One region of the Streptomyces sp. Root1310 genome, then DNA from elsewhere that is predicted to be linked to it. Evidence: riboswitches for the same ligand, from Rfam matches in the RefSeq annotation. Region 1 holds a riboswitch; each other region holds the start of a gene.

Region 1 (7,285 bases):
CCCCAGTGTAAGTTTGTTTCAAACTTGAACCAAGCCCTGCCCGTCATCCCAGGGAGAGCCGCGCCGATGCCGTACCCGTACGTCCTGCTGTCCGCCGCCGTCTCCCTCGACGGCTATCTGGACGACACCACGCCCGAGCGCCTGCTCCTCTCCAGCCGCGCCGACTTCGACCGCGTCGACGAGGTACGGGCCTCCGTCGACGCCATCCTCATCGGCGCCGGCACGATCCGCGCCGACAACCCCCGGCTCCTCGTGAACTCCCCCGAGCGCCGCGCCGCCCGCGTGGCCGCCGGACTGCCGCCGTACCCCCTCAAGGTCACCGTCAGCGGCTCCGGCGACCTCGACCCGGCGGCGAACTTCTGGCACACGGGCGGCGAGAAGATCGTCTACACGACGGAGAAGGGCGCCGAGCGGGTCCACGCGCTCGGCATCGCCGCGGACGCCGTCCCGCTCGGCACCGAACTGGACTGGCGCCGCCTCCTCGAACACCTCCATGACGTGCGCGGCGTACGGCGCCTCATGGTCGAGGGCGGCGGAACGATCCACACCCAGCTGCTGCGGCAGGGCCTCGCCGACGAACTCCAGCTCGTCCTCGCCCCGCTCTTCGTGGGCGACCCGGCCGCGCCCCGCCTGTTCGGGCCGGGCGGCTACCAGGGCGGACGCCTGCGCCTGGTGGAGACCCGGCGCATCGAGGACGTCGTCCTGAACCGTTACGAGCCCACCGCCCCCGGCGCCGGACCGCTGCCCGCCGCGGCCGACCGGCACTGGCTGGCCCTCGCCTGCGCACTCGCCGCCGACTGCCCGCCGTCGGAGACCGCCTTCAGCGTCGGCGCGGTGATCGTGGCGGCCGACGGCACGGAGCTGGCACGCGGTCACTCCCGCGAGGCCGGCGACCCGGTCGTGCATGCCGAGGAGGCCGCCCTCGCGAAGCTCGACCCCGCCGACCCCCGGCTGGCCGGCGCCACCGTCTACAGCAGTCTCGAACCGTGCGCGCGCCGCTCCTCCCGCCCGGCCCCCTGCGCCCGCCTCATCCTCGACGCCGGGGTGCGCAGGGTGGTCACGGCCTGGCGCGAGCCGGACACCTTCGTCACGGAGGCGGACGGAACCGGCCTGCTGACGGCCCGGGGCGTCGACGTCCTCGTGTTCCCGGAGTACGAGGAGCGGGCGAAGGAGCCGAACCGCCACCTCCTCTGAGGTCACCGGGGCCCCGCGAATCAACCGATGTGCTTTCTGCCCCGCCGATGGCGTACAGTTGTATTCATCGCCGCGGGGTGGAGCAGCTCGGTAGCTCGCTGGGCTCATAACCCAGAGGTCGCAGGTTCAAATCCTGTCCCCGCTACTGATTGACCGAAGGCCGGAATCCGAAAGGGTTCCGGCCTTCGGCGTTTCGTCGACCACTCCGACTACTTCGCCCCCTCCGACTGGTCCGACTGGTCCGGCAGCTCTGACAGCTCCGACGACTCCGACGGCTCTGACCCCTTCCTCACTCTTGGTGACCGGTCGACCGCCCTGCGCATAACAACTGGGTCACCATCAAAACCCGTGTGACTGACGAAGCGTTTCCGGGGCATGGCGAGGCGCGGCCAACTCGCCCGTTTTTCACCGCTGGTAGCCCAAAAGTCCAGGCCGGAAATGTTGTTGATCAAGAGGAACAGCTTGGAAACCCACCCCCGGGTCTATTAACGTTCGATAACGCAGCGCGGTCGTCCCAGCCGGCACCAGAGTCGGCTCCGTGCGGCATGTGCCGAATCCCGCAAGGGAACCGGGGAACCACCACCATGGGGTGAATCACGCGGAAGCCGTCGTGAACTCGCAGAGTCCACGACCGGTATACGCGCGTAGGAGACCTTCCCGCTCCGAACCCGTCAGCTAACCCGGTAGGCGACGGAAGGAAAGGAGTGCGCCCGCGTGGCGTCCAACCCGCCTGCCCCCGAGGCCCCGTACGTCCCCGGCCAGCGGTCCACCGAGACCTTCGGCTACGGCGACTACCGCACCGACGAGGGACCTTGGGAGGAGTGGAACCCCACCGCGGAGTCCACTCGCCCGGTACGCGGCAAGCACCGCGTCGCCAAGCAGCGCGGCGGCGGATTCGCCCGCAGCTCCACCGTTCTCGGCGTCGGCGTCATAGCCGCCGTCAGCGCGGGTGGGATGGCCAGCGCCAACACCGGCAAGGCCCCGGTCTCCATCTCGATGCCGGACCTGCCCAACGTGGGCTCGCTCATCACCGACGACGAGCCCGCCCCGGAAGCCGCCCCGGCCCTCGCCAGCTTCGGCTCCGAGGCCGCCGTGGACACCGAGGAGAGCGCCGCCGACGCCGGCGAGGCACTGCGCAGCCGGATCATGGCGCAGGCCGAGTCGCAGCAGTCCCAGGTCGAGGTCAAGGCCCTCGCCGCAGCGGCCAAGGCCGAGGCCGACGCCGCCGCCAAGGCCGAGAAGGAGGCGGAGGCCAAGGCCGCCGCCGCGAAGAAGAAGGCCGCCGAGGAAGCCGCCGCCAAGGCCGAGGCCGCGCGCCTCGCCGAGCTGGCCAAGCAGTACACGCTGCCGACCTCCTCGTACACCATCACCTCGACGTTCGGTCAGGCCGGTTCGCTCTGGTCCTCCGGCTACCACACGGGTCTCGACTTCGCTGCGCCGACGGGCACGCTCATCAAGGCCGTCCACAGCGGCACCATCACCGAGGCCGGCTGGGCCGGTTCCTACGGCTACCGCACCATCCTGACCCTGGACGACGGCACCGAGCTGTGGTTCTGCCACCAGTCGTCGATCAGCGTCAGCGTCGGCCAGAAGGTCGCCACCGGCGATGTGATCGGCCGGGTGGGCGCGACCGGGAACGTCACCGGGGCCCACCTCCACCTCGAGGTCCACCCCGGCGGCAGCGCCGACGGCATCGACCCGGCGGCCTGGCTGCGCGGCAAGGGCCTCAACCCCTGAGCCGTCCCTGCGGAGCCCCTGAGCCGTCCCTCCAGGAACCCTGAGTCTTTCGCTCGGCTTCCCCGAGCCGGTTCGTCCGGTCACCCTGATAGATCCTGATCCACCCCGAGCCACCCCGAGCCACCCTGATCCGAACAACAGCCCTGGCGCCCTCCGCGTCAGGGCTGCCGGTCTTGTGGCGCCATAGGTGCCGGTCTCTGCCGTCCATGGGTGCCGGTCGTAGGTGCCCGGTCGTAGGTGCCGGTCAGAGGTGTCGGACATACGTGCTGTTCACATGTTCTTCGCGTCACGCCCGGAATGGGCGGGCCGTCGGCGTCCGTTGACACGAAGCATGACTTCTCTACGCAAGCTCGGCTCCTCCGACCTCGAGGTCTTCCCGCTCTCTCTCGGCGGCAACGTCTTCGGCTGGACCGCCGACGAGACGGCCTCCTTCGCCGTACTCGACGCCTACGCGGCCGCGGGCGGCAACTTCGTCGACACCGCCGACTCCTACTCGGCGTGGATCGACGGCAACAGCGGTGGTGAGTCCGAGACCATCATCGGCAGGTGGCTGCAGACCCGGGGCAACCGCGACGACGTCGTGATCGCCACCAAGGTGAGCCAGCACCCCGAGTTCCCCGGCCTGTCCGCGGACAACATCAAGGCCGCCGCCGACGCCTCGCTGCGCCGTCTTGGCACCGACCACATCGACCTCTACTACACGCACTTCGACAAGCCCGAGGTGCCCGTCGAGGAGATCATCGGCGCGCTCGACGAACTGGTGCGGGCGGGCAAGGTGCGGCACATCGCCGCCTCCAACATCACGCCCGAGCGCCTCCAGGAGTCCCTGGAGTTCTCCGACCGTGAGGGCCTGGCCCGGTACGTCGCCCTCCAGCCCCACTACAACCTGGTCTCCCGCGACACGTACGAGGGCGGACTCCAGGACCTCGCCGCCGGCTTCGGCCTCGCCGCCGTCCCGTACTTCGCCCTGGCCGCCGGCTTCCTCACCGGCAAGTACCGGCCCGGGACGACCGTGCGGAGCGCCCGCGCGGCCGGCGCCGCCAAGCACCTCGACACGGAGCGGGGCCGCAACGTCCTCACCGCCCTGGACGAGATCGCCCGGGCCCATGACGCCCAGATCCCCACGGTCGCCCTGGCGTGGCTCGCCGCGCAGCCCACGGTGGCCGCGCCGATCGCCTCCGCGCGGACGGTCGAGCAGCTGCCGGCGCTGCTGGGGGTGGCGCGGCTGGAACTGACGGCGGAGGAGATCACCCGGCTGACCCGCGCCTCGGCCTGACGGCCTGACGACCTGACGGCCTGAGCCGGGCCCCGGCCCCGCCTGCCCCGGCCCGCGTTACTGGTGCGAGTGGGGGGCGGGGTACGGTCCCGCCGGATACCCGGCTCCGGGTCCGTGCGCGGGTCCGTGTCCGGGTCCGGGGACGTGTGTCGCGGGGTAGCCGTACCCGTACCCGTACCCGTACCCGTAGCCGATGCCGTACCCGTACGACGGCGCCGCCGGATTGCCGTACACCGGCGCCGTCGGACGGCCGAATCCGGCGCTCTGGGCCTGGCCGTGCGCCTGGCCGTGGGCGGGACCCTGGGCGTACCCGTACACCCCGGGGACCGGCCAGGGCGGCGCCGCCACCCGCACCGGCGGGGCCGTCATCCGGGCCGCGTGGTCCAGCGCGGGCCGGGCGACGTCCATCCGCCTCCACAGTTCGTTGAGCAACTCCCGCTCGCGTACGAGGAAGTCGGCACCGGCCCGCCCCAGTCGGCCGCGGTGCCGCAGGAACGCGAGTGACGTCGCGTACGCCTCGTACCGCGCGACCTCCCGCGCGGCCGGTTTGCCGAGGTGCCGGCCGGCGTACTCCCGGGCCAGCCGCCGGGCCCGCATCGAGCCGAGCGCGAACGGCTCGGCCGGGGTGAGCCAGCCGGCGGCCGCGTAGGCGGGCAGTTCCTCGCGTACGGTGCGCAGCTCGCGTTGCCGCGTCCACACCACCAGCCAGGTCAGCAGCCCGAACGCGGGCACCATGATCGCCGCGTACACCGCGAAGAACCCGAACTCGCCGAACGACGAGGAGCCGTTCCACAGGGCGTGCATGCCCATCGCGAGGAGCAGCCCGCCCAGCGGGAACAGCACGCGCCGCACGCGCCGGCGGTCCCCGGTCAGCGCGGCGACGCCGAAGCCGATGCCGGTCAGAACGGTGAACAGGGGGTGCGCGAACGGCGACATGACGACGCGGACGAAGAAGGTCGCCGCGGTGACCGAGGCGATGCCGGTGTCGCCCGTGAGCTGGTCGGTGCCGAAGGCCGTGCCGAGGTAGAGGATGTTCTCGGTGAAGGCGAAGCCGGTGGCGGTGACCCCGGCTATGACCACGCCGTCGACGATCCCGGTGAAGTCCCGCCTGCGGAAGAGGAACACCAGCAGGACGGCGGCCGCCTTGGCGGACTCCTCGACGATCGGCGCTATGACGGTCGCCCCGAGGGTGTCCGCGCCGGACGGGTCGGCGGTCGCGGTGGCTATCCATCTGGTCGCGAAACTGTTGGCGATGATGGCTATCAGCGCCGCCGCGCACGCGCCCCAGGCGAAGGCGAACACCAGGTTGCGCCAGGGTCCCGGCTCGACCCGGTCCAGCCATCGGAAGGCGGCGACCAGCAGCGGCACGGGCAGTACGGCGAGCCCGAGACCGACCAGGAATCCCTCCGTACCGGTCTGTTCGCGCACCAGCGCGAGGATGACCAGGCCGGACAGCGTGAGCAGGGTGATCAGAGCCCCGTACCGCACCCTCCTGCGCTGCCACCAGTGAGCGTGCCGGAGAACACCGTCCTCGGGTGCGCCGCCGGGATGCGGCGGACAGGGCGGAAACGGAGGACTGATGGCCACGGCATCGACCCTAACGAGGGAGGGGACTGTGGTGGAGGGGGAGGCCGGTCGGCGATCCCTTTGTTCGATCTTGCTGATCGGCCCCTTGGGCGCTCAGCGATCCCCGGGCCGGACGCGATGCTGTACGCGACGGAAGAGCAGATCGTTCACGACGTGACCCTTGTCCAGTCCCTGTCCCTCGAAACGGGTCAGCGGCCGGAACTCGGGCCGGGGCGCGAACCCGCCGTCGGCCCGGGTGTTCTCGAAGAGGGGGTGCGCGGTCAGTACCTCGAGCATCTGCTCGGCGTACGGCTCCCAGTCCGTGGCGCAGTGCACGGTCGCGCCCGGCTTCAGCCTGGTCGCGGCCAGGTCGAGGAACTCGGGCTGGATGAGGCGTCGCTTGTGGTGGCGCTTCTTCGGCCAGGGGTCGGGGAAGTAGACGCGCAGCCCGTCGAGCGAGTCCGCCGGCAGCATCTCGCGCAGCAGGATGATCGCGTCACCGTTGGCCACCCGGACGTTGGTCAGCCCGGTGCGGTCCGCGAGGTTGAGCAGATTTCCCTGGCCGGGCGTGTGCACGTCCACCGCGAGGATGCCGGTGTCCGGGTCGGCGGCCGCCATCTGCGCGGTCGCCTCACCCATGCCGAAGCCGATCTCCAGCACGACGGGACGGTCGTCGCCGAACAGCTCGGCGAGGTCTACGGCGTGCCCGTCGATGTCGAGCCCCCACTTGGCCCACAGCCGCTGCAAGGCGTCCGCCTGCCCGGCCGTCACCCGGCTGCGCCGGGGCTGGAAACTCCGGATCCGCCGCTCGAAGTGCGATCCGGCGGGATCGGCCTTGGGTCCGTCGGGGAACCTGGGTTCCCCCTTGGCCCGGCTGTGCCGAACGGACTCGCCCGGGTGGTGCTCGCTACCGGGAAAGGGCTGGGGGGCTTCGGGGGTGCTCACGGAATCAGACACAGTGGTGTCGATTTTACGGGTCGCCTCCCGATGCCCGCGGCACCCACGAACCCGGCACCCGACCTCCGTCTCCGGGTACCCGGCGGCTGACCTCTGTCTCCGGGTACCCGGCGGCTGACCTCTGTCTCCGGGAGCGCGGCGTCTGACCTCTGTCTCCGGGCGCCCGGCGTCTGACCTCTGTCGCCGGGAGCGCGGCTCTGACCTTCGCTTCCGGGAGCGCGGCACTCGACCTTCGCCTCCGGCGGCACCCGACCTCCCTTTCCGGGGGCCCGGCACCCGACCTCCCATTCCGGGGGCCCGGCACCCGACTTCCCTCTCCGGGGGCCCGGCACCCGACCTTCGCCTCTGGCGCGGCACCGGACGGCCGGCTCCGTGAGCGCGGCACCCGACCGTCGCCCCGGTGCGCGGGGAGCCCGGTGCCCCGCCGCTCACGCGTCGGTCAGTGCTGCCAGGGCACGGCGGGCCACCTCCCGTCCGATCGGGAGGGCGGCGGTGGCCGCGGGCGAGGGGGCGTTCAGCACATGGACCGTCCGTGGCGCCTCCCGGATCAGGAAG
Region 2 (7,285 bases), on a different contig from region 1:
TCAACAACTCGGCCGCTTACATGGGGATGTCCTTCGGCGGGGTGCTGCTCGGCAACGGCAGCAAGCCCGGCGACGTCCTCGGGGACACGGATGCGCTGACCCGCGCGAAGACGTTCTTCTCGGGAGAGACGCCGGCGGCGCGCTTCCTCTGGGAAACCCGCTGAGACCTGCGCCCTGACGCCTACGCCGTGACGTCCCTCGTCGTGAAGCGCGCCCAGGCCGCCGAGCCGAAGACGGCCGCGTACAGGGCCTGGAGGCCGAGGTTCTTCTCCAGGTCGTCCCAGTAGACCGGCTCGCGCATCAGGTCGGCGAAGGACAGCCAGTGGTGCGAGAAGAAGTACGGCTGCACGGCGTGCAGTTGGGGGATCTGGTCGAGGATCTGGACCGTGATCAGCAGGCCCACCGTCGTCGCCATCGCCGCGATGCCGCTGCTGGTGAGGGTGGAGACGAACAGTCCGAGCGCCGCCATGCCGGTCAGGGAGGCGGCGACCACCAGGGCGATCAGCAGCGCCCGCAACAGCCCGTCGCCGAATCCGATCCGGGTGCCGGAGATGGTCGTCAGATCGCCCAGCGGGAAGAGCAGCGCCCCGACCGTCAGCGCCGAGACCGCGACCACCAGCGTGGCCACCAGGCAGAAGATCATGACGGTCGCGTACTTGGCGAGCAGCAGGCGGGTGCGTCCGGCCGGGGCGACCAGCAGATAGCGGAGCGTGCCCGCGTTCGCCTCGCCCGCGATCGAGTCGCCCGCGATGACACCGATCGCCATCGGCAGGAAGAACGGCAGGGTCACGGCGAGCGCGGTGAAGACCAGGAACAGCCCGTTGTTGGTCACCTGTGAGATGAAGGCCGGACCCTCGCCACCGCCCCCTCCCCCGCCGCCGCGTCCGCCGGACGAGCCGTCGCTCGTCTCGATCTTCACGGCGATCCCGACCAGCACCGGCACGGCCGCCAGCACGCCCAGCAGCGCGAGGGTGCGCCAGCGCCGGAAGGTGGTCAGCAGTTCGCTGCGGAGCAGCCCGAAGGTCCAGGTCCAGTGCGCCGTCCGCACCGACGTCGAGCCCGGCGTCGGTGCCGGTCCCGGTGACGGCGGCGATGCCGTCGGCGATGCCGTTTCCGGCGTCCGGTTCCGGTCGTCCACCGTGTCAGCCCGCGACATCGAATCCCTCCCCCGTGAGAGCCACGAACGCGTCCTCCAGGGAGGCCCGCTCGACGGCGAAGCCGCGGACGCGGACGCCCGCCGACACCAGCGCGGCGTTCAGATCGGCCGGATCCCGGTCCGGGGGCGGGGCCTCGGCACTCACCCGGTCCTCGCCGAGGACGACATCGTCCGCCCCCTGCTCCTTCAGCACCCGGGCCGCGTCCGCCGGGTCCGGCGTCGTCACGACCAGTCGGCCGCGTGTTCCCGCGGCGAGATCGGCCACCGGGCCCTGGACGAGCAGCCGGCCCTGGGCCATCACCGCCGCGTGCGTGCACACCTGCTCGATCTCGTCGAGCAGGTGTGAGGAGAGGAAGACGGTCGTGCCCTCCGCGGCCAGTTCCCGGATCAGCGAGCGGATCTCCCGCATGCCCTGCGGGTCCAGGCCGTTGGTCGGCTCGTCGAGGACGAGCAGCCGACGGGGCTGGAGCAGGGCGGCGGCGAGGCCCAGACGCTGCTTCATCCCGAGGGAGTACGCCTTCGCCTTCTTGCCGGCGGCGGCCGTCAGACCCACCCGCTCCAGGCTCGCCGACACCCGCGCACGCCGGGTGCGCGGATCGGCGGTCGGGTCGGCGGCGTCGTAGCGGAGCAGGTTGTCGCGGCCGGAGAGGAAGCCGTAGAGAGCGGGACCCTCGATGAGGGTCCCGACGTGGGGCAGTACGGCCCGCGCGGCCCGCGGCATGGGTTGCCCCAGGACGCGGGCCGAGCCGGCCGTGGGCTCGATGAGCCCCATCAGCATGCGGATGGTGGTGGTCTTGCCGGAGCCGTTGGGGCCGAGGAAGCCGAAGACGCTGCCCGCCGGGACGGTCAGGTCGAGGCCGTCCACGGCGAGCTGCCCGCCGCGGTAGCGCTTGGTGAGGCCGCGGGTGCGGATGACGGCGTCGTCGTCCGCAGGCACCTGTACGGACTTCGGCGCTGACTCCGGCAAGGTGCCGGGCGCCGACTCCGCCAAGGTGCCCGGCACGGACTCCGGCTCGGGCTCCCGCACGGACTCCGGCGCTGACTCCCCCATCGGCTTCCTTCCCGGCCTCCCGGCCTCCGGGTGTCCGGAGGCCGGCCGCTGCTCTACGTCACCCGCGCCGCCACTTCGTCACTGCATCACTTCACCGCTCGGCGGTCCCGCATGCTTGGCCGCTCGGCCTACTTCGCCGCGTTCGCCGCCTTCACCAGGGCGTCCTTGGTGACCGCGCCGACGTAGACCTTGCCGTCGTCCGTCATCAGGGCGTTGATCAGGCGGGTGGAGAAGACGGTGCCGGAGCCGAACTTGCCGGTCACCTTGTCGCCGAACGAGCCGAGGAAGCCGCCGAGGTCGCCACCGGCCTCCGTGCCCGAGGGCATTCCTTCGCCACCGGTGTCGAAGACGGCGACGGACGTCCAGCCCTCGCCGAGGACATTGAGGCCGTCGAGTCCGTCCGGGCCTTCGGCGCCTTCGGCGCCTTCGAGGCCTTCGAGGTCCTTCGCGAGGTCGTCGGACCTGCCCGGGTGCCCGGGGGCGCTCTCCCCGGCCTCGTCGCCCTCCGTGACCTTCGCGCCCTTAGGGGCGGTGAAGTCGAAGGTGGACGCGGCGGGCTTGGCGAAGCTGACCTGGGTGAAGCCCGCGTCCACGACGGCTGCGCCGCCGCTCGCCGGGGTCAGCGTGAACTTCAGCGGCAGACCCGTCTTCGCGTCCACGGCCACACTGATCGCGCCCACCGTGGAACCGGACTGCTTCGGCTTGACCAGCAGCTTGTAGGCGTCACGGCCGGCGACCTGGACGGTGCCGTCGACGGTCACGGAGGTCGTGTCGTCGACCGCCTTCAGGGCGTCGTCGGTGAGCTCCTTGGGCGTGGCGGGGACGGGGGTCTCCGCCTTGCCGGAGCCCTTGCCTGCGCCCTCGCCGGAGTTCTCGTCGGCGGTCGAGTGGTAGACCTCGTTGGAGGCGCTGTCGTACCCCCAGACGTCCTTGCCGTTGTGGATGACGCTGTACTCGGCGGCGTCCTCCAGCAGCGAGAGCTTCTGCCGGTCCGGGCCGTCGGCGGCGACGCGCAGGGTGTGCGTGCCGGAGGCGAGCTCGGTGAGCTTGGTGGACGGGTCGGCGGACGAACCGTCACCGCCCTGGGTGGCCCCCGAGAGGAGCCCGCTCTCCAGTCCGCCGAGGTCGGGCAGCCCGAGGTCGGTGCTGATCTTCACCGTCCCGGACAGCTGCTGCACGTCCGAAGCGGCGATCTTGTCGAGGAGCTGCTGTGCGGTGATCTTCGGCAGGTCGGGGTCGCCGGAGTCGGCGAGCGCCGGGACCAGCCCGATCGTCGCCGCCGCCACACCGATCACGGTGACCGGGACGATGTACCGTGCGGCCTTGCGCCGTCCGAGGCGCAGGTCGTCGGCTTCCGCGCCGGTCGACTCCCCGCCGGTCGTGGTGTCGTCGGATGCCTTCGGTGCCATGTGTGCCTTACCTCCGTCGTCGGCGGCGGCTGGTCATCTCGCGCCTGAACGTCCCCACCCCAAGCCGCCATTCTCACCCGAATCGGTGAGGAGTGGTGTTTTCCGTGGTTCCCATCTGACCAAATCGGCCATGGGGAAGCGTCAGCCCGAGGGCTCAACTCCACATACGCCTGCGGTATGACACGGAGGTGACGAGGCGGCATCCGACCCGTAGGGGTCCCCGGGGTCAGCCCGCCCGGTGGACCACCGCGTCGCAGAGTTCCATCAGCGCCGCCTTCGCGTCGCACTCCCGCAGCGGCGCCAACGCGGACCGCGCTTCCTTCGCGTACCGCACGGTGTCCCGGCGGGCTTGCTCCAGCGCCGGGTGGGCCCGGAGCGCCTGCAGTGCCTCGGTGTGCCGGGCGTCGTCGGTCAGGTCGGAGTCCAGCAGCTCGCACAGGGCGATGTCCTCGGGCAGCGACAGCCGCGCCGCCCGCTCCCGCAGCCTCAGCACGGGCAGCGTGGGAACGCCCTCGCGCAGGTCCGTCCCCGGCGTCTTGCCCGACTCGTGCGAGTCCGAGGCGATGTCCAGGACGTCGTCCGCCAGCTGGAAGGCGACGCCGAGCCGCTCGCCGTACTGCGTGAGCACGTCGACGACCGTCTCGTCGGCGCCGGACATCATCGCCCCGAAGCGGCAGGCCACGGCCACCAGCGAGCCCGTCTTGCCGCCGAGCACGTCGAGGTAGTGGTCGACCGGGTCCCGTCCGTCCGTGGGCCCCGCGGTCTCCAGGATCTGCCCGGTGACCAGCCGCTCGAACGCCTCGGCCTGCACCCGCACCGCCTCGGGCCCGAGGTCGGCCAGGATGTGGGAGGCGCGTGCGAAGAGGAAGTCACCCGTGAGGACGGCGACGGAGTTCCCCCAGCGGCTGTTCGCGCTGGACACACCGCGCCGCACGGCCGCCTCGTCCATCACGTCGTCGTGGTACAGCGTGGCCAGGTGGGTCAGCTCCACCACGACGGCCGAGGGCACCACACCCGGCGCGTACGGGTCCCCGAACTGCGACGCGAGCACCACGAGCAGCGGCCGGAACCGCTTCCCGCCCGCGCGTACGAGGTGCTGGGCGGCCTCCGTGATGAACGGGACCGCGCTCTTGGTGGCCTCGAGCAAGCCTTCCTCGACAGCCGCCAATCCGGCCTGGACATCGGCTTCCAGAGCCTGGTCCCGCACGCTCAGCCCGAACGGCCCGACGACGGTCACGAGGGGTCTCCTGTCTGCTGGTGTCTACTGGCGATTACGCGGTTTGTCGATAGGTCTCTGCCATCACTCAAGTCAGCGTATCCGGTCACGTTTCGATCACCGATAGCCCCCACGTCCCGCGGGCTCGAATGGACTCGCCCGGGAGGCCCCCGCAGGCCAGGCGGTATCGGATCACGCCCGATATGTTTTTGATCAGCTCATATGAGCGGACATGGAGAGAGTTACCGGGAACCCGGGATTCATGTCCCGGACCGGGTCTCCCGTCGGGCCGACGGTCCCGCGCGCCCCTCTCCCCACGTGACGACGATCACGCATTCTCCTCACCCTTCCCCCGCGACGCGTCGGGCGCGAGGGGAGGCGATCCCCCTCCGCCCCCTCCACCACTCATCGCCGGTGCTTTAACGATGAGTTGGGACTAATGCCCGATTCGCCACTCTTGTGCAAGCTGGTGAGTTGGCTCACTCCCCACGAAGATCCGGCTCAGGTCCCCCCTTCACCGATTCTCCGCACCCCTCAAGCAAGTTGAAGCTTTGCACCCACAAAGGATCAAGCACCCCATAGGCCACAGACCAAGGTCAATAGGGGTGATCTGTGAATCCGGTACTTGTTTCGGACATGTGCTCTCGCATACGTTCCCGGCCTGTCGGGCGGAACGCCGAATCCTGCCGCCGCCCGCACACCCATCGATAACGCTCGGCAGGAGCGGGGGAACCAGGTAAGTCGCCGAAACGGATTTCCGGATGTCTTGGACACACAAGACGTTTCGGGCAGGCCGTACGGCTTGGGGTAAAGCCGCGACCGTCAGGACGCGACCGGGCAGCTCCCGCCCGAACCCGACAGCTCACCTCGCAGGCGCCGGAGAGGAAATTCGACATGCCCGCTGCCGCTCAGCCGCGCCGCAACCGTTTCATCCGCACGATCGCCGTCGCCGCCACCGGCGCGGCCGTGCTCGCTCTCCCCGTCCTCGGGGCGACCACCGCCTCCGCGGCGACCCCGGCCGTCTCCACGGCCACCAGCCTCGGCTACGCCAACAACCTCGACGGCTGGATCCGCGCCTCCCTCCAGGTCATGGGGCAGCACGGCATCCCGGGGACGTACAACGGCATCTACCGCAACGTCATCCGCGAGTCCTCCGGCAACCCCTACGCCATCAACCTCTGGGACTCCAACGCGGCCGCGGGCATCCCGTCCAAGGGGCTGCTGCAGGTCATCGACCCGACCTTCCGCGCCTACCACGTCAACGGCACGTCGTGGGACTCGTACGACCCGGTCGCGAACATCACCGCCGCCTGCAACTACGCGGCCGCGCGTTACGGCTCGATCGACAACGTGTTCGGCGCGTACTGACCGTCCCGCCGGCCGGTCACCGGCTGGCGGCCGCCGGGGCCCGGGGCTCGGCGGCCGCCGGCCCGGTAGCCAGTAGCCGCCAGCCGGTAGTCGCCAGCCGACAGGCGTTGGCAGGCGACCGGTGGCCGGTAGAGGTCGCCCGTAGCCCGTAGCCGGTAGCCGGTAGCCGGTAGCCGGTAGCCGGTTACGGAAACATTTGTTCGAGGACGACGGCCACGCCGTCGTCCTCGTTCGATGTCGTCACCTCGTCGGCCACCGCCTTGAGCTCGGGATGGGCGTTGGCCATGGCGACCCCCCGGGCCGCCCAGTCGAACATCGGGATGTCGTTGGGCATGTCCCCGAAGGCGACGGTGTCCTCGGGCCGCAGCCCCAGGCGTTCGGCGGCCAGGGCCAGCCCCGTCGCCTTGGTGATCCCGCAGGGCTGGAGTTCGACCGTGCCCGGCCCCGACATGGTGACCGTGGCCAGCGAGCCGACCACCGAGCGGGCCGTCGACGCCAACTCGTCGTCGGACAGCGTGGGATGGCGCAGCAGCACCTTGCTGATCGGCTCGCACCACAGGTCGTCGCGCCGGCCGACACGCAGGGCGGGCAGCGTCGGGTGCGGCATCCGGTAGCCCGGCTCGATGAGCGTCAGTCCGTCGACACCGTCCTGGTCGACAGCCGCGTACAGCTGCCCGACCTCCGCCTCGATCTTGCCGAGCGCGGTCTCGGCCAGCTCCCGGTCCAGCGTGACCGACCACAGCAGACGGTCCGCGCCGGCGTCGTACAACTGCGCGCCCTGCCCGCACACCGCGAGCCCCCTGCTGTGCAGCCGGTCGAGCAGGGGGCGCACCCGGGGCGCGGGCCGTCCCGTCACCACCAGGTGACGTGCGCCGGCGGCCGCCACCCGCGCGAGCGCGTCGAGGGACCGGTCGGAGAAGGTGTCGTCGCCGCGGAGCAGCGTCCCGTCCAGGTCGGTGGCGATGAGGGAGTACGCGGTGCGCGCGGCATATGCGGTGGGTGCGGCCATGATCAGAGAATACGGATCCCGGGCCCCCCGGGTTCGACGCGAACCGGACGACGTCCACGTCCTGTCCGGTTCTGCC
Region 3 (7,285 bases), on a different contig from region 1:
GTGGAGCCGCGCCAGCCGAACAGGAGCGGGGCGGTCCGGATGGACCGGATCAGCGAGGCCGCTTCGCGGTCGGTGACCGGAACGAGCCGGTGCGCCATGTCTCCGAGCAGCTGTGAGGCGGCCCCGGCGAGCCCGAAGGACAGTACGGCTCCGGCCGCCGGGTCGATGACCGCGCGGACGACCGTGTCGACCCCGCGGGGTGCCATCGCCTGGACGACCGGGCGGATCTCCTCCGGCCTGCCGAAGAGCTCGGCCAACTCGGCGTACGACCGGCGCAGTTGCTCTTCGTCGGCCACGTCGAGCCGTACGCCGCCCAGGTCTGCGCGGTGCCGCAGGTGCGGGGCGGTGGCCTTGAGGGCGACGGGGTAGCCGAGGGCGGCCGCGGCCCGCGCCGCCTCGTCCGGGGTGGGTGCCGGGATGGCCCGGCGGGTGCGGATGCCATAGCGGCCGAGCAGCTCGCACGTCTCGTCGGTGCCGAGGGTCAGGCCCTGCCCGCGCGCGAGGAGCCCGCCGATCATCTCGGCGGCACCCTTCTCGTCGATGTCCTCGTACTCGGGCACCTTGCCGGCGTCGGCCGCCTCGCGCCGCCAGTGGGCGTACTTGACGGCCTCCGCGAGCGCGCGGACGGCGCGTTCGGCGGCGGGGTAGGCGGGGATGAGGTGCGTTCCCTCCGGTGCCGCGACGGCGGTGGGCACCGACGGCGCGCCCTCGGGGGCGTCGGTACGCGCGTGTGCGGCCGCTTCGGCGCGCGGCGCGGTGCTCGCCGCGGCGGACAGCGCCATGGCGAGGCCGCCGAGTTCCACGTGCACGACGAGCACCGGTTTGGCGGGAGCGGCCGCCGCGGCCGACCGCAGGGCCTCCGCGAGTTCCGCGTCCCCGGGCGACCGCTCGCCGATCGCCGGGATCGCCGTCACGACCACCGCGTCGCACGTCTCGTCGGCGAGCGCCCGGGCCAGCGCCGCGTGGAAGTCCTGGGCCGAGGCCTCGGTCGTCAGGTCCAGCGGCGGCAGCGGACGCAGCCCTTCCGAGAGACAGGCGTCGTACGTCAGCAGGCCCAGCGACTCGGAGTTGCCGAGAATCGCCACCCGCGGGCCCGTCGGCAGCGGCTGACGGGCGAGCAGCAGGCCCGCGTCGACCAGTTCGGTGATGGTGTCCACGCGGATCACGCCGGCCTGCCGCAGCAGCGCCGACACGGTCGCGTGGGGCAGCCGGGTCGCCCGTACGGCGTGCCCCTGCGGGGCGGAACCGGCGCCCTGGACGACGACCAGGGGCTTGGCGGCCGCCGTGCGCCGCGCGAGGCGGGTGAACTTGCGCGGGTTGCCGATGGATTCCAGGTACATCAGGGCGACGTCGGTGTCGGGGTCGTCGTACCAGTACTGGAGGACGTCGTTGCCCGAGACGTCCGCGCGGTTGCCGGAGGAGACGAAGGTCGATACGCCGGTGACGCCGGTGACGCCGCCGCCACGCCGGTGGAGGCGGGACAGCAGGGCGATGCCGATGGCGCCGGACTGGGCGAACAGGCCGATCCGGCCGGGTCTCGGCATCTCCGGGGCCAGCGAGGCGTTCAGCCGCACCTGCGGGGAGGTGTTGATGACTCCGAAGGCGTTGGGGCCGATGATCCGCATGCCGTACGCGCGTGCGTGCCGCACGAGTTCGCGCTGGCGCTCCCGCCCGTCGGGACCGCTCTCGGCGTAGCCGGCGGAGAGGACCACGAGTCCCTGCACGCCGTGCTCGCCGCACTCGACGACGGCCTCGGGGACCTGCTCTGCGGGGACGGCGACGACCGCGAGGTCGACGGGCTCCGCAATGTCGCGCACCGAGCGGTGGGCGGGCACCCCGTCCAGTTCCTTCAGATCCTCGGGGAAGGCCTTGTTCACGGCGTACAGCCGCCCGGTGAAGCCCGCCTCGCGGAGGTTGCCGAGGACGCTGCGGCCGACGCCGCCGGGGCTGCGGCCGACGCCGACGACGGCCACGGAACCGGGCGCCAGCAGCCGCCCCACGGAGTGCGCCTCGGCGCGCTGTTCCCGCGCGCGCTGCACGGCGACTGAGCGCTCGGTGGGTTCGAGGCCGAACTCCAGGCGCACGACGCCGTCCTCGAAGCTGCGCTTCTGGGTGTACCCGGCGTCCGTGAACACCTTGATCATCTTGTTGTTGGCGGGGAGCACCTCGGCCGCGAAGCGGCGGATGCCCCGCTCGCGCGCCACGGCCGCGATGTGCTCGAGCAGCGCGGAGGCGACACCCCTGCCCTGGTGGGCGTCCTGGACGAGGAACGCGACCTCGGCCTCGTCGGCCGGGGCCGAGGCGGCCATGCCGTCGGCACCGATGCGGTCGTAGCGTACGGTGGCGATGAACTCGCCGCCGACCGTGGCCGCGAGTCCCACCCGGTCCACAAAGTCGTGGTGCGTGAAGCGGTGGACGTCCTTGTCGGACAGGCGCGGGTAGGGCGCGAAGAAGCGGTAGTACTTCGACTCGTCCGAAACCTGCTCGTAGAAGCTGACCAGGCGCTCGGCGTCATCGACGGTGATGGGGCGGATGCGCGCGGTGCCGCCGTCGCGCAGCACCACGTCGGCCTCCCAGTGGGCGGGGTACTCGTGCCGGTCCGACGCGCTCTGCATGGGGCCCAGAGTACGGCTCGCGTACGACAACGGCGCGAGGCAGTCTGTGGAGGACGCACGTCGGATCGAGGCCGCGATCCGACGACCACGTCGGGAAGAGACACACGACCCCTCCCTCACACGCTTCACGTGTGGAACACTGGTCTAGACAACCTGAACACTGAAGGGCAGCATCACATGGCTGAGCGCCGCGTCAACGTCGGCTGGGCCGAGGGCCTTCACGCCCGCCCCGCTTCCATCTTCGTCCGGGCCGCCACGGCCGCAGGTATCCCGGTGACGATCGCCAAGGCCGACGGCAACCCCGTCAACGCGGCCTCCATGCTGGCCGTTCTCGGCCTGGGCGCCCAGGGCGGCGAGGAGATCGTCCTCGCCTCCGAGGCCGACGGCGCGGACGCCGCTCTCGACCGCCTGGCGAAGCTGGTCGCCGAGGGTCTCGAGGAGCTCCCCGAGACCGTCTGAGCGCGCAGCCCCCTGCCGCCCGAACCGCCGCCGCACACGCGGAAGCGGTTGCGCGTCGCCGGGGCAGCTCAATTGACGGTGGCGGTGTTCGCCACTCCGAAGGTGTCGTCCTGCTAAACCCCGAAGGGCTCGTCCGAATTATCGGGCGAGCCCTTCGCATTTCCCGTCACGGGCAGCAGAAATAATCCCCCGCGAATTATCCCCCTCTTTGTATACGGCCCTCGTGTTAATGCCGCAGACCCGTCATGTTTACGGGAGGTTGCGAAGTCCTCACACGGTCGGCGCGCTCGGGACCGCCGGAAAAGCGCAGCCGGTGCGCGGCCGTCGCGCGCTCGGTGTGCAGCGCCGTGATCGCCCGCGCGCGCTCGCCGTCGCCGCGCGCCACCGCGTCCACGATCGCGCCGTGCTCCGCCCAGGACTCCACGGGGTTGCCCGGCGCCTCGACCGCGTACATCCAGGCGATCTTGTGGCGCAGCTGGGTGAGCATCGACGTCAGGGCATGGCTTCCGGAGGACTGGGCGAGCGTCTCGTGGAACCAGCCCCCCAGGGAGCGCAGATCCTCGCTGTTGCCCCGCCTGGCCCGCTCCTGGCCCAGCCGGACGAGGCCGCGCAGCACCTTCAGATGGGCCTCGGTGCGCCGCTGGGCGGCCCGGGAGGCGCCGAGCGGCTCCAGGAGCATGCGCATCTCCAGCAGGTCCGCGGCCTCCTGCTCGGTCGGCTCGGCGACGCACGCGCCCGCGTGCCGCCGTGTGACGACGAAGCCCTCCGCCTCCAGCGTGCGCAGCGCCTCTCGGACGGGGACGCGGGAAACGCCGTAGCGGCGGGCGAGGAGTTCCTCGGTGAGGCGGCTGCCGCGCTCGTAGACACCCGCGACGATGTCGTCCCGAATGGCCGTGCACACCGAGTGCGCCGGAATACGCATGACGGACCTCCGCCTTAATCCCCGTGAAACGTCGACGATTGACGTGTGTTCCGTGACTCTATTGCAATGAGCGGGGATTTCCGATGGCGGGCCGGAATCCAGGGATATTTTTTGGACAGCAGTGCCTCGAAAACGGCGAAAGCCCCGGCCGGGAGGGCCGGGGCAAGACGATCTGTCGCCGTGGGTCGTCAGACGTTCACGCCGTGGTTGCGGAGGTAGGCGACCGGGTCGATGTCCGAGCCGTACTCCGCGGTGGTGCGGGCCTCGAAGTGCAGATGCGCGCCGGTGACGTTGCCGGTGGCGCCGGACAGGGCGATCCGCTGGCCCGGGGTGACCTGCTGGCCCACCGACACCTCGATGGACGACAGGTGACCGTACTGGGTGTACGTCCCGTCGTTCATCTTGATGACGATCTGGTTGCCGTACGCCCCGCCCCAGCCGGCCTCGACGACGGTGCCCATGCCGACCGCGTGCACGGTGGTGCCGCTCGCCGCGTGGAAGTCGATGCCGGTGTGGCTGCCGGAGGACCACAGGGAGCTGCTGGCCTGGTAGCTGGTCGACACGTAGGAGCCGGTGATCGGCGAGACGAAGGTGTTGAGGCGCTTGCGCTCGGCCTCGCGGGCCGCACGCACGCGTGCCTCGCGCTCCTCCACGGCCTTCTTGGCGGCGGCCTGCCGGGCGGCCTCCTCGAAGGCCGCGTGCTTCTGCACGGCGACCTGGTCGTCGACCTGCTCCGCGACGGCCTCGGAGGCGGTGACGACGGGGATCAGCCCGGTCTGCTCGGGGCTGGGCTCGGCGGCGAGGGCCGGGGAGGCGGCGACGGTGGCCATCACGCCGGTGGTGGTGAGCGCCGCGACGCCCGCCGCGCGAGCGGTGGTCCGCTGCATCCGGCCGGGACGACGATGCTTGCCGGGCGCGCAGGTGAACGCCATGAAGTCGGGTGTGTCCTTTCCTTCCCTCTCGCCTACCGGGTTAGCTGACGGGTTCGGAGCAGGAAGGTCTCCTACGGACCCCCTCGCGTTCACGCGCGGGCGTCCGATTCACCCCAGGGACTTCACAAGTGGGTCCCCGGCTCCCCTGGCTCGCGCCGTACGGGGACTCGGCGATGACTGTCCGGTGCCGCGGCTGCGGCGCACTGCCTGACGAACAGTCCGGATGAAGCTAAGCGGCGCGGGTTTCAATCCTCAAACGGATCCCGGTTTTTGTAGCGCATCCCACAGGGCAGACGGGCAACCTCCGCATCAATTCGGACATACGGAGGCCCTGGTGACGCTCGGTCGACCAGGGCCCCCACACGCGCGTGCCGCCGCCTACTCCGCGGACACGGCCTTTGCCTACTCCGCGGGCACGACCTTCACTTCGCCGATGCCGAGGGCCTCGACCGGCTCCTTGATCTGGGCCGCGTCACCGACGAGGACGGTCACCAGGCGGTCCACCGGGAAGGCGTTCACGGCCGCCGCGGTGGCCTCCACCGTGCCGGTCGCGGCGAGCTGCTGGTACAGCGTGGCCTGGAAGTCGTCGGGCAGGTGCTGCTCGACCTGGTCCGCCAGCGTTCCGGCGACGGCCGCCGCGGTCTCGAACTTCAGCGGCGCCACACCGACCAGGTTCTGCACGGCGACGTCACGCTCGGCGTCGGTCAGCCCCTCGGCGGCGAGGGTGCGCAGCACCTTCCACAGGTCGTCCAGAGCGGGACCGGTGTTCGGGGTGTCGACGGAGCCGCTGATGGCGAGCATCGCGGCGCCCGAGCCGTCCGGGGCGGACCGCAGGACCTGCCCGAACGCGCGGACACCGTAGGTGTAGCCCTTCTCCTCGCGCAGGACGCGGTCCAGGCGGGAGGTGAGGGTGCCACCGAGGCAGTACGTGCCGAGCACCTGAGCGGGCCACACACGGTCGTGCCGGTCGGCGCCGATCCGGCCGATCAGCAGCTGCGTCTGGACGGCGCCGGGACGGTCCACGATGACGACCCGGCCGGCGTCGTCGGCGGTCACCGGCGGCACGGGCCGCGGCTGGGCCGAGGAGCCCGTCCAGGCGCCCAGGGTGTCGCCGAGGAGCGCCTCCAGGTCGACACCGGTGAGGTCGCCGACGACCACGGCGGTGGCCGTGGCGGGACGCACGTGCTTCTCGTGGAAGGCGCGTACGGCGGCGGAGTCGATCTTCTCGACCGTCTCCACGGTGCCCTGGCGCGGCCGCGACATCCGCGCGGTGGCCGGGAAGAGCTCCTTGGAGAGCTCCTTGGCGGCGCGCCGGGAGGGATTGGCCAGCTCGTGCGGGATCTCGTCCAGGCGGTTGCGGACGAGGCGCTCGACCTCGCTGTCGGCGAACGCGGGGGCCCTGAGGGCGTCGGCGATCAGACCGAGGCCCTTGGGCAGGCGCGAGGCCGGCACTTCGAGGCTCAGCCGGACACCGGGGTGGTCCGCGTGCGCGTCCAGAGTGGCGCCGCAGCGCTCCAGTTCGGCGGCGAACTCCTCGGCGGAGTGCTTGTCGGTGCCCTCGGAGAAGGCCCTCGCCATGATCGTGGCGACGCCGTCGAGGCCGGCCGGCTCGGCGTCCAGGGGCGCGTCGAGGAGGATCTCGACGGCGACGACCTGCTGGCCGGGACGGTGGCAGTGCAGCACGGTCAGGCCGTTGGCGAGAGCGGTGCGCTCGGGCGCCGGGAACGCCCACGGCTTGGCCTCGCCCGCCCGGGGCTGGGGGTGGAAGTCCATCGTGGCGAGCTCGGTCACCGGGCCGCCTCCTCGTTCTCGTCCTGGTCGGCGGGGGCTTCGGCGGCGGTCGGCTCGTAGACGAGCACCGCGCGGTTGTCGGGGCGCAGGCGGGCCTTGGCGACCTCCTGCACCTCCTCGGACGTCACGTCCAGCACGCGCTGCACGGCGGTCAGGGCGAGCTGCGGGTCGCCGAACAGGACGGCGTACCGGCACAGTTCGTCGGCGCGGCCGGCGACGGTGCCGAGCCGGTCGAGCCACTCGCGCTCCAACTGCGCCTGGGCCCGCTCCATTTCCTCGGCCGTGGGCCCCTCCTCGGCGAACCGGGCGAGCTCCTCGTCGATGGCGGCCTCGATGACGGGCACCTCGACGTCTCCGGACGTCTTGACGTCCAGCCAGCCCAGGGAGGGCGCTCCGGCGAGCCGCAGCAGGCCGAAGCCGGCCGCGACGGCCGTACGGTCCCGGCGCACCAGCCGGTTGTACAGCCGGGAGGACTCACCGCCGCCGAGGACGGTGAGCGCCAGGTCCACGGCGTCGCACGCGCGCGTGCCGTCCTCGGGCAGCCGGTAGGCGGCCATCAGCGCGCG
Region 4 (7,285 bases), on a different contig from region 1:
GCACCGCGGCCCGGGTGGCGGCCGTCATGTCCACCGCGTGGTCGAGCTGGACGACGCCGATCGCGCCGAGGACCCGGACGTCCCGGACGCCCGGGACCTCCGCCGCCGCGGCGAGTCCGTCCCGCAGCCCCGACTCGATCCGTTTGACCTCGGCGAGCCAGTCCTGCCCGAGCAGCAGCTCGATCGAGGCACAGGCGACGGCCGCGGCGAGCGGGTTGCCCATGAACGTCGGCCCGTGGGCCAGCACCGGCACCTCGCCCCGCGAGATCCCGTCGGCCACCCGGGACGTGCACAGCGTCGCCGCCATCGTCAGATAACCGCCGGTCAACGCCTTGCCGACGCACATCACATCCGGACTCACCGCGGCGTGCTCCGCGGCGAACAGCGCGCCCGTGCGCCCGAACCCGGTCGCGATCTCGTCGAACACCAGCAGCACGTCGTGCGCGTCGCACGCCTCGCGCAGCACCCGCAGATAGCCGGGGGAGTGGAACCGCATCCCGCCCGCGCCCTGCACCACCGGCTCCACGATGACCGCGGCCAGTTCGTCGGCGTGCCGCTCGATCGTCTCGCGCAGCAGTTCGGCGTACGCCTCCTCGAACTCCACCGGCGGCGGGCCCACGAAGACCTGCCGGGGCAGCACCCCGGTCCACAGGTCGTGCATCCCGCCCTCGGGATCGCACACGGACATCGGCTGCCAGGTGTCGCCGTGATATCCGCCGCGCCAGGTCAGCAGGCGTCGCTTGGCCGGGCGGCCCAGCGAGCGCCAGTACTGGAGGCACATCTTCACCGAGACCTCGACCGACACCGAACCGGAGTCGGCGAGGAAGACATGCTCCAGACCCTCGGGCGACATGTCGACAAGGTGCTTCGCCAGACGTACGGCGGGCTCGTGGGTGAGACCGCCGAACATCACATGACTCATCCGGCCCAGCTGCTCGCGCACGGCCTCGTTGAGCACCGGGTGGTTGTAGCCGTGGATCGCCGACCACCAGGACGCCATGCCGTCGACCAGGTCATCCGAGCCGTCCGCGGGCCGCAGCCGTACCCCGCTTGCCGACTCCACGACGAGCGGTTCGGCCCGGCCGGGCATGGGACCGTACGGATGCCACACGTGCCGCCGGTCCAGCTCCAGCAGCTCGGGCACCCCCAGCCGGGGCCGCTCAGGCATTGGGCGCGAGATCGGTACCGGCGCCCCGTCGGCGCACGGCGACCAGGTCCGTACGGGCCTCGCCGACCGCCGCGGCCGGGGCCACGGCCGGGGTCGGCTCAGCGGCCGCGGCCGACGCCGGCGCGGAGCCGCACACACCGCCGCCCGCCTGCGAGCCGCACCCGGCGTCCTCGTGCGAGCCGCACCCGCCGCCCGAGTGCGAGCCGCAGCCACCGCCCTCGTGGGACCCGCAGCCCCCGGCCGCCGTCGCCCGGTGCTCGGGCAGGGTGACCTGTCCCGCGCCCTCCACCTCGAAGCCGGCGTCCGCGATCATCTCCAGGTCGGCCTTGCCGGCCTGGCCCTCGGTCGTGAGGTAGTCGCCCAGGAAGATGGAGTTGGCCAGGTGCAGGGCGAGCGGCTGCATGCTGCGCAGATGGACCTCGCGGCCGCCCGCGATGCGCACCTCGACGTCCGGGCAGACGAACCGCACCATCGCCAGGATGCGCAGACAGCGCTGCGGGGTGAGGTTCCACTCCTTGGCGAGCGGGGTGCCCTCGACCGGGATGAGGAAGTTCACCGGAACCGAGTCCGGGTCCAGCTCGCGCAGCGAGAAGACGACGTCCACCAGGTCCTCGTCGGACTCGCCCATGCCGGCGATCAGACCCGAGCACGCGGACAGACCCGCCGCGTGCGCCTTCTGCACCGTGTCCACCCGGTCGGCGTACGTGTGCGTGGTCGTGATCTCCCCGTACGTGCTCTCGGACGTGTTCAGGTTGTGGTTGTAGGCGTCGGCGCCCGCCTCGCGCAGCCGTTCGGCCTGGCCGTCGGAGAGCAGGCCGAGACAGGCGCAGACCTCGACGCCCTCGTTCTGGTCCTTGATCGCCTTGATGGTGCCGGCGACCCGGTCGACGTCACGGTCCGTCGGACCACGCCCGGACGCCACCAGGCAGACCCGCTTGGCGCCGCCCGCCAGCCCGGCCGCCGCCGCCTGCGAGGCCTCTTCCGGCTTGAGCCAGGTGTACTTCAGGATCCCGGCCGTGGAGCCGAGTCGCTGGGAGCAGTAGGAGCAGTCCTCGGGGCACAGCCCCGACTTGAGGTTGACGAGGTAGTTGAGTTTCACCCGTCGCCCGAACCACTGCCGGCGCACCCGGCCGGCCGCGGCCACCACGTCCAGCACGTCGTCGTCGGAAGTGGCCAGCACGGCCAACGCTTCCTCGCGGGTCGGCAGCTCGCGCCGAAGCCCCTTGTCCACCAGCGTGTTCAGCAGGTCCATGAGAGCCGATCCTGTCCTACGCACCCGCTCCGGGCCAAGGTAGGGATCGCACAACACACCGGGTTCGACGTGTGGGTATTGCCACACCGTGGGTGGGCGGTCGGGCCGCTAGTGTCTGTCCGCTACCTACAAAAGCCCGGAGGACCCATGGCGTTCGGCTGGATCGACGAGCAGGCGGAGCTGCGGCGCCGGGCCGGACTCGTACGGACACTGCGGCCCCGCCCCGCCGACTCGCCGCTCCTGGACCTGGCGAGCAACGACTACCTGGGCCTGGCCCGCCATCCCGAGGTCACGGAGGGGGCCGCGGCGGCCGCCAGGACCTGGGGCGGCGGTGCCACCGGTTCCCGGCTCGTCACGGGCACCACCGAGCTGCACGGCGAGCTGGAGCGGGAGCTCGCCGAGCACTGCGGCTTCGAGGCCGCCCTCGTCTTCTCCTCCGGATACGCCGCCAACCTGGCCGCGGTCACCGCGCTGGCCCCGCACGGGTCGCTCATCGTCTCCGACGCGGGCAACCACGCCTCGCTCATCGACGGCTGCCGGCTGGCCCGCGGCACCACGCAGGTCGTGGGGCACGCCGATCCGGACGCGGTGCGCAAGGCGCTCGGCACACACGACGGCCCGGCCGTGGCCGTCTCCGACACGGTCTTCTCGGTCGACGGCGACGCCGCCCCGCTGGCCGCGCTGGCGGCCGCCTGCCGGGAGCACGGCGCCGGACTGGTCGTCGACGACGCCCATGGGCTCGGTGTACTGGGGGACGGCGGCCGGGGCGCTCCGTACGCGTCCGGTCTGGCGGGTGCCGACGACGTCGTCGTCACGGTCACGCTGTCCAAGTCGCTGGGCAGCCAGGGCGGCGCGGTGCTGGGTCCCGCGCGGGTGATCGAGCATCTGGTGAACGCGGCCCGGACCTTCATCTTCGACACGGGCCTCGCCCCGGCGGCGGCGGGGGCGGCGCTGGCCGCCCTCAGGCTGCTGCGCCGGGAGCCGCAGCGCGCGGCACGCGCGCGTGCGGTGGCGGGCGAGCTGCACGCGCGCCTGACGGCCGCGGGTCTGGCGGCGGTGCGTCCGGACGCCGCGGTCGTCTCCGTGCGTGCGCCGTCCCCGGAGGGGGCGCTGCGCTGGGCGGCGGACTGCCGGTCGGCAGGCCTGGCCGTGGGCTGCTTCCGTCCTCCCTCCGTGCCCGACGGCATCTCACGCCTCAGGCTGACCGCGCGTGCGGACCTCTCCGGGGCCGAGCTGGAACGCGCTGTACGGGTGATCGGCGAAACACGACCATGAGTCGGCGTGACACGGCCGTGGACCGCCTCTGACTACTGCGGTGCGGTCAGCGGACCCGTGAAAAGACGGCCGTGAAGCCCGACCAGCTCTCGGGGGAGAAGAGCAGAGCGGGTCCGGCCGGGTCCTTGGAGTCGCGGACGGCGAGCAGACCGGCCCAGGGGCCGGAGGTCGGCCGGGCCGTCTCCACACAGTTGTTCGCTCCCGTGCTGTAGCTGCTGCGCAGCCATCGCACATCGGGGAGACGGTCGGGATCGGTACTGGAAGGTACGTTCCGCGGTGGTGCGGACATGGTGCCTCCTTACGCGCCGTCGGCTATCGCGGCGATGTAATCCGATGAGTCCCCGGGCGAAAGGGCGTGCGCCCGAAGGGCGTTGAAGGCCTCGGTGTAGGCCTGGAGGTCTTCTTTCCGTTCGAGATAGAGGCTACTCGTCAAGTGGTCGAGAACGACAACATCCAGATCAGAAGTGCGCGAAAATGAGAAGATAACGAAAGGGCCGGTTACCCCGATATGCGCTCCGGCGGCGAACGGCAGCACCTGGAGCCGAACTTGGGGCAATCGGGCGGCTTCCACGAGCCGGCCGAGCTGTCGCGCCATCACCTCGGGCCCGCCCACCTCCCGTCGCAGCACCGCCTCGTCGAGCACCGCGCACAGTTCCAGCGGCGGCTGCGCACGCAGCACGTCCTGGCGGGCCAGCCGCACCTCCACCAGGGTGTCGAGCTGGTCCTCGGCGCCGCCGTCCACGGATGCCCTGGTCACCGCCCGCGCGTACTCGGGCGTCTGCAGCAGCCCCGGTACCACTGTCGTCTCCAGGGTGCGCATCGCGCTCGCCTGTGACTCCAGACTGATGAAGTCCCGGTAGGTGGGCGGCAGCACCCCGCGGTAGGCGTGCCACCAGTGGTCCCGGCCGCCACTGCCGTCGTCGCCCGCCAACGCCAGCATCAGCTCCCGCAGTTGCGGATCCTCGACGCCATAGGCGTCGAGAAGTAACCGCACATCGGCCGGTTTCGATCCACTGATGCCGGTCTCGATGCGGCTCACCTTGGACTGGTGCCAGCCCACGAGCCGGGCCGCCTCACCACTGGTGAGACCCGCCTGGGCGCGCAGATTGCGCAGTTCGGCGCCCAGCTTCCGGCGGCGCACCGCGGGACCGTGCTGCATGGGCTCCTCCTTACTCCTATCGGGCCGACCAAATACGCTCTGCCGTCGCAGAGTTCACCGCATCGGGCGACAGATATATGCATATCTTGGTGGATCCCACCCGTGACCGGCGCGGTAATGGCAGTCTGGCGGAGAAGCACCAGTCCGGGACCGTACTCGAACCATCCGCACCGTGTCGGGCTCCCGGTCCCGTGGGAAAGGGTCGACGTCGCCATGGCAGATCACCTGGAAGCATCCGTCACTCTGCCGAGCGATCCCGCCTCGGTCTACGCGGCTCGCGTATTCGTGGCCGGCGCTCTCGGGGAATGGGGCCTGCCGGCGGACGCGGAGATGGCCGACGCCGTCCGGCTGATCGTCTCGGAACTCGCCACCAACGCCGTACAGCACACCTTCGGGCAGTCACCCACCTTCACGGTGGACCTGGTCCTCGACCGTGACGAACACCTGCGCGTCGGGGTCACCGACAGCCACCCGCGCTTCCCGAAACGACTGCCGGCCGCCGTCCAGCAGGACAACGGCCGAGGGATGGTGATCATTCGATGGCTGACCGCGGAGTGCGGCGGCAGGCTGAGAGTGCGGCCCACCCGGGAGGGGGGCAAGACGGTCACCGTCGAGCTCCCGTGGGCCGTCCCGGCGGCGGAGCCGGTGGCCGGTGCCCTGACGGCCCCGGCGGAGGGAGAGCTCCCGGGGCGGTGAAGGCGCGTCAGGACGCCCCCACCACCCCGGGAAACCGGCCCGTGACCCGGGCAGGCCCAGGCCCTAGCGGACCCGCCCGTACCAGACGCTCTTGGTCCAGATCTTCTGGAGCTTCACCACGTCGCCGGTCTTAGGCGAGTGCCAGATCTTGCCCTTACCCGCGTAGATCCCGACGTGGTAGACGTTCGACCCCGAGTGGAAGAACACGAGGTCGCCTGCCTTACGGCTCGACGCCTTGATGTGCTTCGTCTTGTTGTACTGCTGGGACGCCGTCCGGGGCAGGCTCTTGCCCGCCTTCTTGAACGAGTACAGCGTGAGCCCGGAGCAGTCGAACCTCTTCGGTCCGGTGGCCCCGTACTTGTAGGGGGCACCCTTCTTGGAGGCCGCGATCTGGAGCGCCTTCGTCGCCGGTGTGGCGGCCGCGGCGTCGGGGGCGAGCCCCGGGACCACGACCGAGCCGCCGACGGCGGCGATGGCGAAAGCCGAGGCCGTACCGGCCCGGGCCATGAGCGACGGGACACGATTGAGCGCAGTCATGCGCAACCCTTCGTCAGCCGCCTGTGAAGGATGACCTGTCGGATTCGGGCTGGCGAAGTTGCCCGGCCGCTGCTGCGGCTTCACCCCAAGGGCTGCTCGGCCCGGCCATGGCGTGACCGTTCCGGCGACCCGTCGTGCCTGGGTCCTCCACTCCTGCCGATGCACTCCTGTCGACCGGTCATCCGGGCGGCGGCAGGACTCGGCGTCCGCCCGGACCGCCCCGCCGCTTGTGGCGGGGGCTTGTCGTCAGTCAGGGATCTTGGCTCACCGATGTCCGAAAATCCCAACGGAACCGGGGATTTGTGGGGTTACTCACCACTCACCCGTTCGGGTGGACACCCTGATGGGCGATCAGGTGTCAAGGCACCTCAGGGGCTCCCACCAGCGGTGGAGCCCGTTATTCCGCCCGAAGAGCGCCCTTTTGCGCAACCGCAAGGGGGTCGGGGGAACAGTAGACGCTCCGCTGAACGGGGGTACCTCTTCTGGGCCGTTTCAACTCCGGTCCGGTCGTCACGTCCTGAGCGCGAGGGGTCCGGACCGGAGGTGGATCCGGCGGGTCAACTGTCGGAGAGCGGGGGCAGCGTGACCCGCCCGGTGCGGCGCTCGCCGTCCAGGACGCGCAGCGCCCGCGCGAGCGTCGGCGCGTGCAGCTCGCTCTCGCCCCGCTGGTGCATCCGCGCCAGCGCGTCGCGCAGCGCGGTCGCCTTGGTCACCAGGGCCTGGGCGGCGCGCAGTCCGCGATAGGTGTCGCCGTGATGGGCGGGGTTGATCCGGCCGAGCAGGTCGACCACGTCGAGGTAACCGTCGATCAGCTCGGCCTCCGCGCGGGTCAGCGCGGGCAGCGGCGGCAGCTCGGGCACCATCGGCCGCTCACCTCCCGCCGGGCGCGCCGGCCGAGGCCTTGCGGCTGGGGATGATCCCGTCCACCAGGCCGTACTCCAGGGCCTCCTGGGCGGTGAGGAACCTGTCCCGCTCGATGTCCGCGGTCACCTGCTCCGGCGTCCGCCCGGTGTGCCGTACGAGCATCTCCTCCAGGCTCGCGCGGACGCGGGCCAGCTCCTCGGCCTGGATCGCCAGGTCACTCGCCTGTCCCTGGACGGGCTCGGGCAGGGACGGCTGGCGGATCGTCATCCGCGCGCCCGGCAGGGCGTAGCGCTTGCCCGGCGTGCCCGCCGCCAGCAGCACCGCCGCGGACGAA

What was found. Region 1 has a riboswitch for cyclic di-AMP ahead of ASD48_RS38305 (M23 family metallopeptidase). Riboswitches for the same ligand answer to the same signal wherever they lie in the genome.
Region 2: it holds a riboswitch for cyclic di-AMP, as region 1 does, so the genes downstream of both, ASD48_RS18865 (transglycosylase SLT domain-containing protein) here and ASD48_RS38305 (M23 family metallopeptidase) in region 1, are expected to answer to the same signal.
Region 3: it holds a riboswitch for cyclic di-AMP, as region 1 does, so the genes downstream of both, ASD48_RS33830 (M23 family metallopeptidase) here and ASD48_RS38305 (M23 family metallopeptidase) in region 1, are expected to answer to the same signal.
Region 4: it holds a riboswitch for cyclic di-AMP, as region 1 does, so the genes downstream of both, ASD48_RS14250 (C40 family peptidase) here and ASD48_RS38305 (M23 family metallopeptidase) in region 1, are expected to answer to the same signal.

What each region holds. Positions count from the first base shown of each region.
Region 1 is NZ_LMEQ01000033.1:458,714-465,998, forward strand. Features, by position in the region: gene ASD48_RS38295 (dihydrofolate reductase family protein) at 67-1,194, shown strand; tRNA gene ASD48_RS38300 (tRNA-Met) at 1,266-1,339, shown strand; cyclic di-AMP (ydaO/yuaA leader) riboswitch at 1,733-1,901, shown strand; gene ASD48_RS38305 (M23 family metallopeptidase) at 1,909-2,931, shown strand; gene ASD48_RS38310 (aldo/keto reductase) at 3,263-4,207, shown strand; gene ASD48_RS38315 (PrsW family intramembrane metalloprotease) at 4,265-5,788, opposite strand; gene trmB (tRNA (guanosine(46)-N7)-methyltransferase TrmB) at 5,888-6,730, opposite strand; gene lhgO (L-2-hydroxyglutarate oxidase) at 7,159-7,285, opposite strand, start outside.
Region 2 is NZ_LMEQ01000012.1:164,630-171,914, reverse strand. Features, by position in the region: gene ASD48_RS18890 (NAD(P)H-dependent oxidoreductase) at 1-164, shown strand, start outside; gene ASD48_RS18885 (ABC transporter permease) at 182-1,156, opposite strand; gene ASD48_RS18880 (ABC transporter ATP-binding protein) at 1,143-2,207, opposite strand; gene ASD48_RS18875 (DUF2092 domain-containing protein) at 2,336-3,616, opposite strand; gene ASD48_RS18870 (polyprenyl synthetase family protein) at 3,843-4,853, opposite strand; cyclic di-AMP (ydaO/yuaA leader) riboswitch at 5,497-5,723, shown strand; gene ASD48_RS18865 (transglycosylase SLT domain-containing protein) at 5,727-6,200, shown strand; gene ASD48_RS18860 (HAD family hydrolase) at 6,385-7,209, opposite strand.
Region 3 is NZ_LMEQ01000032.1:127,260-134,544, reverse strand. Features, by position in the region: gene ASD48_RS33845 (bifunctional GNAT family N-acetyltransferase/acetate--CoA ligase family protein) at 1-2,615, opposite strand, end outside; gene ASD48_RS33840 (HPr family phosphocarrier protein) at 2,793-3,074, shown strand; gene ASD48_RS33835 (GntR family transcriptional regulator) at 3,301-3,996, opposite strand; gene ASD48_RS33830 (M23 family metallopeptidase) at 4,185-4,928, opposite strand; cyclic di-AMP (ydaO/yuaA leader) riboswitch at 4,943-5,111, opposite strand; gene ASD48_RS33825 (pitrilysin family protein) at 5,331-6,719, opposite strand; gene ASD48_RS33820 (pitrilysin family protein) at 6,716-7,285, opposite strand, start outside.
Region 4 is NZ_LMEQ01000005.1:123,885-131,169, forward strand. Features, by position in the region: gene ASD48_RS14220 (adenosylmethionine--8-amino-7-oxononanoate transaminase) at 1-1,168, opposite strand, end outside; gene bioB (biotin synthase BioB) at 1,161-2,420, opposite strand; gene ASD48_RS14230 (8-amino-7-oxononanoate synthase) at 2,568-3,695, shown strand; gene ASD48_RS14235 (DUF397 domain-containing protein) at 3,742-3,984, opposite strand; gene ASD48_RS14240 (helix-turn-helix transcriptional regulator) at 3,994-4,854, opposite strand; gene ASD48_RS14245 (ATP-binding protein) at 5,068-5,550, shown strand; gene ASD48_RS14250 (C40 family peptidase) at 5,614-6,087, opposite strand; cyclic di-AMP (ydaO/yuaA leader) riboswitch at 6,091-6,302, opposite strand; gene ASD48_RS14255 (hypothetical protein) at 6,645-6,950, opposite strand; gene ASD48_RS14260 (ATP-dependent Clp protease proteolytic subunit) at 6,958-7,285, opposite strand, start outside.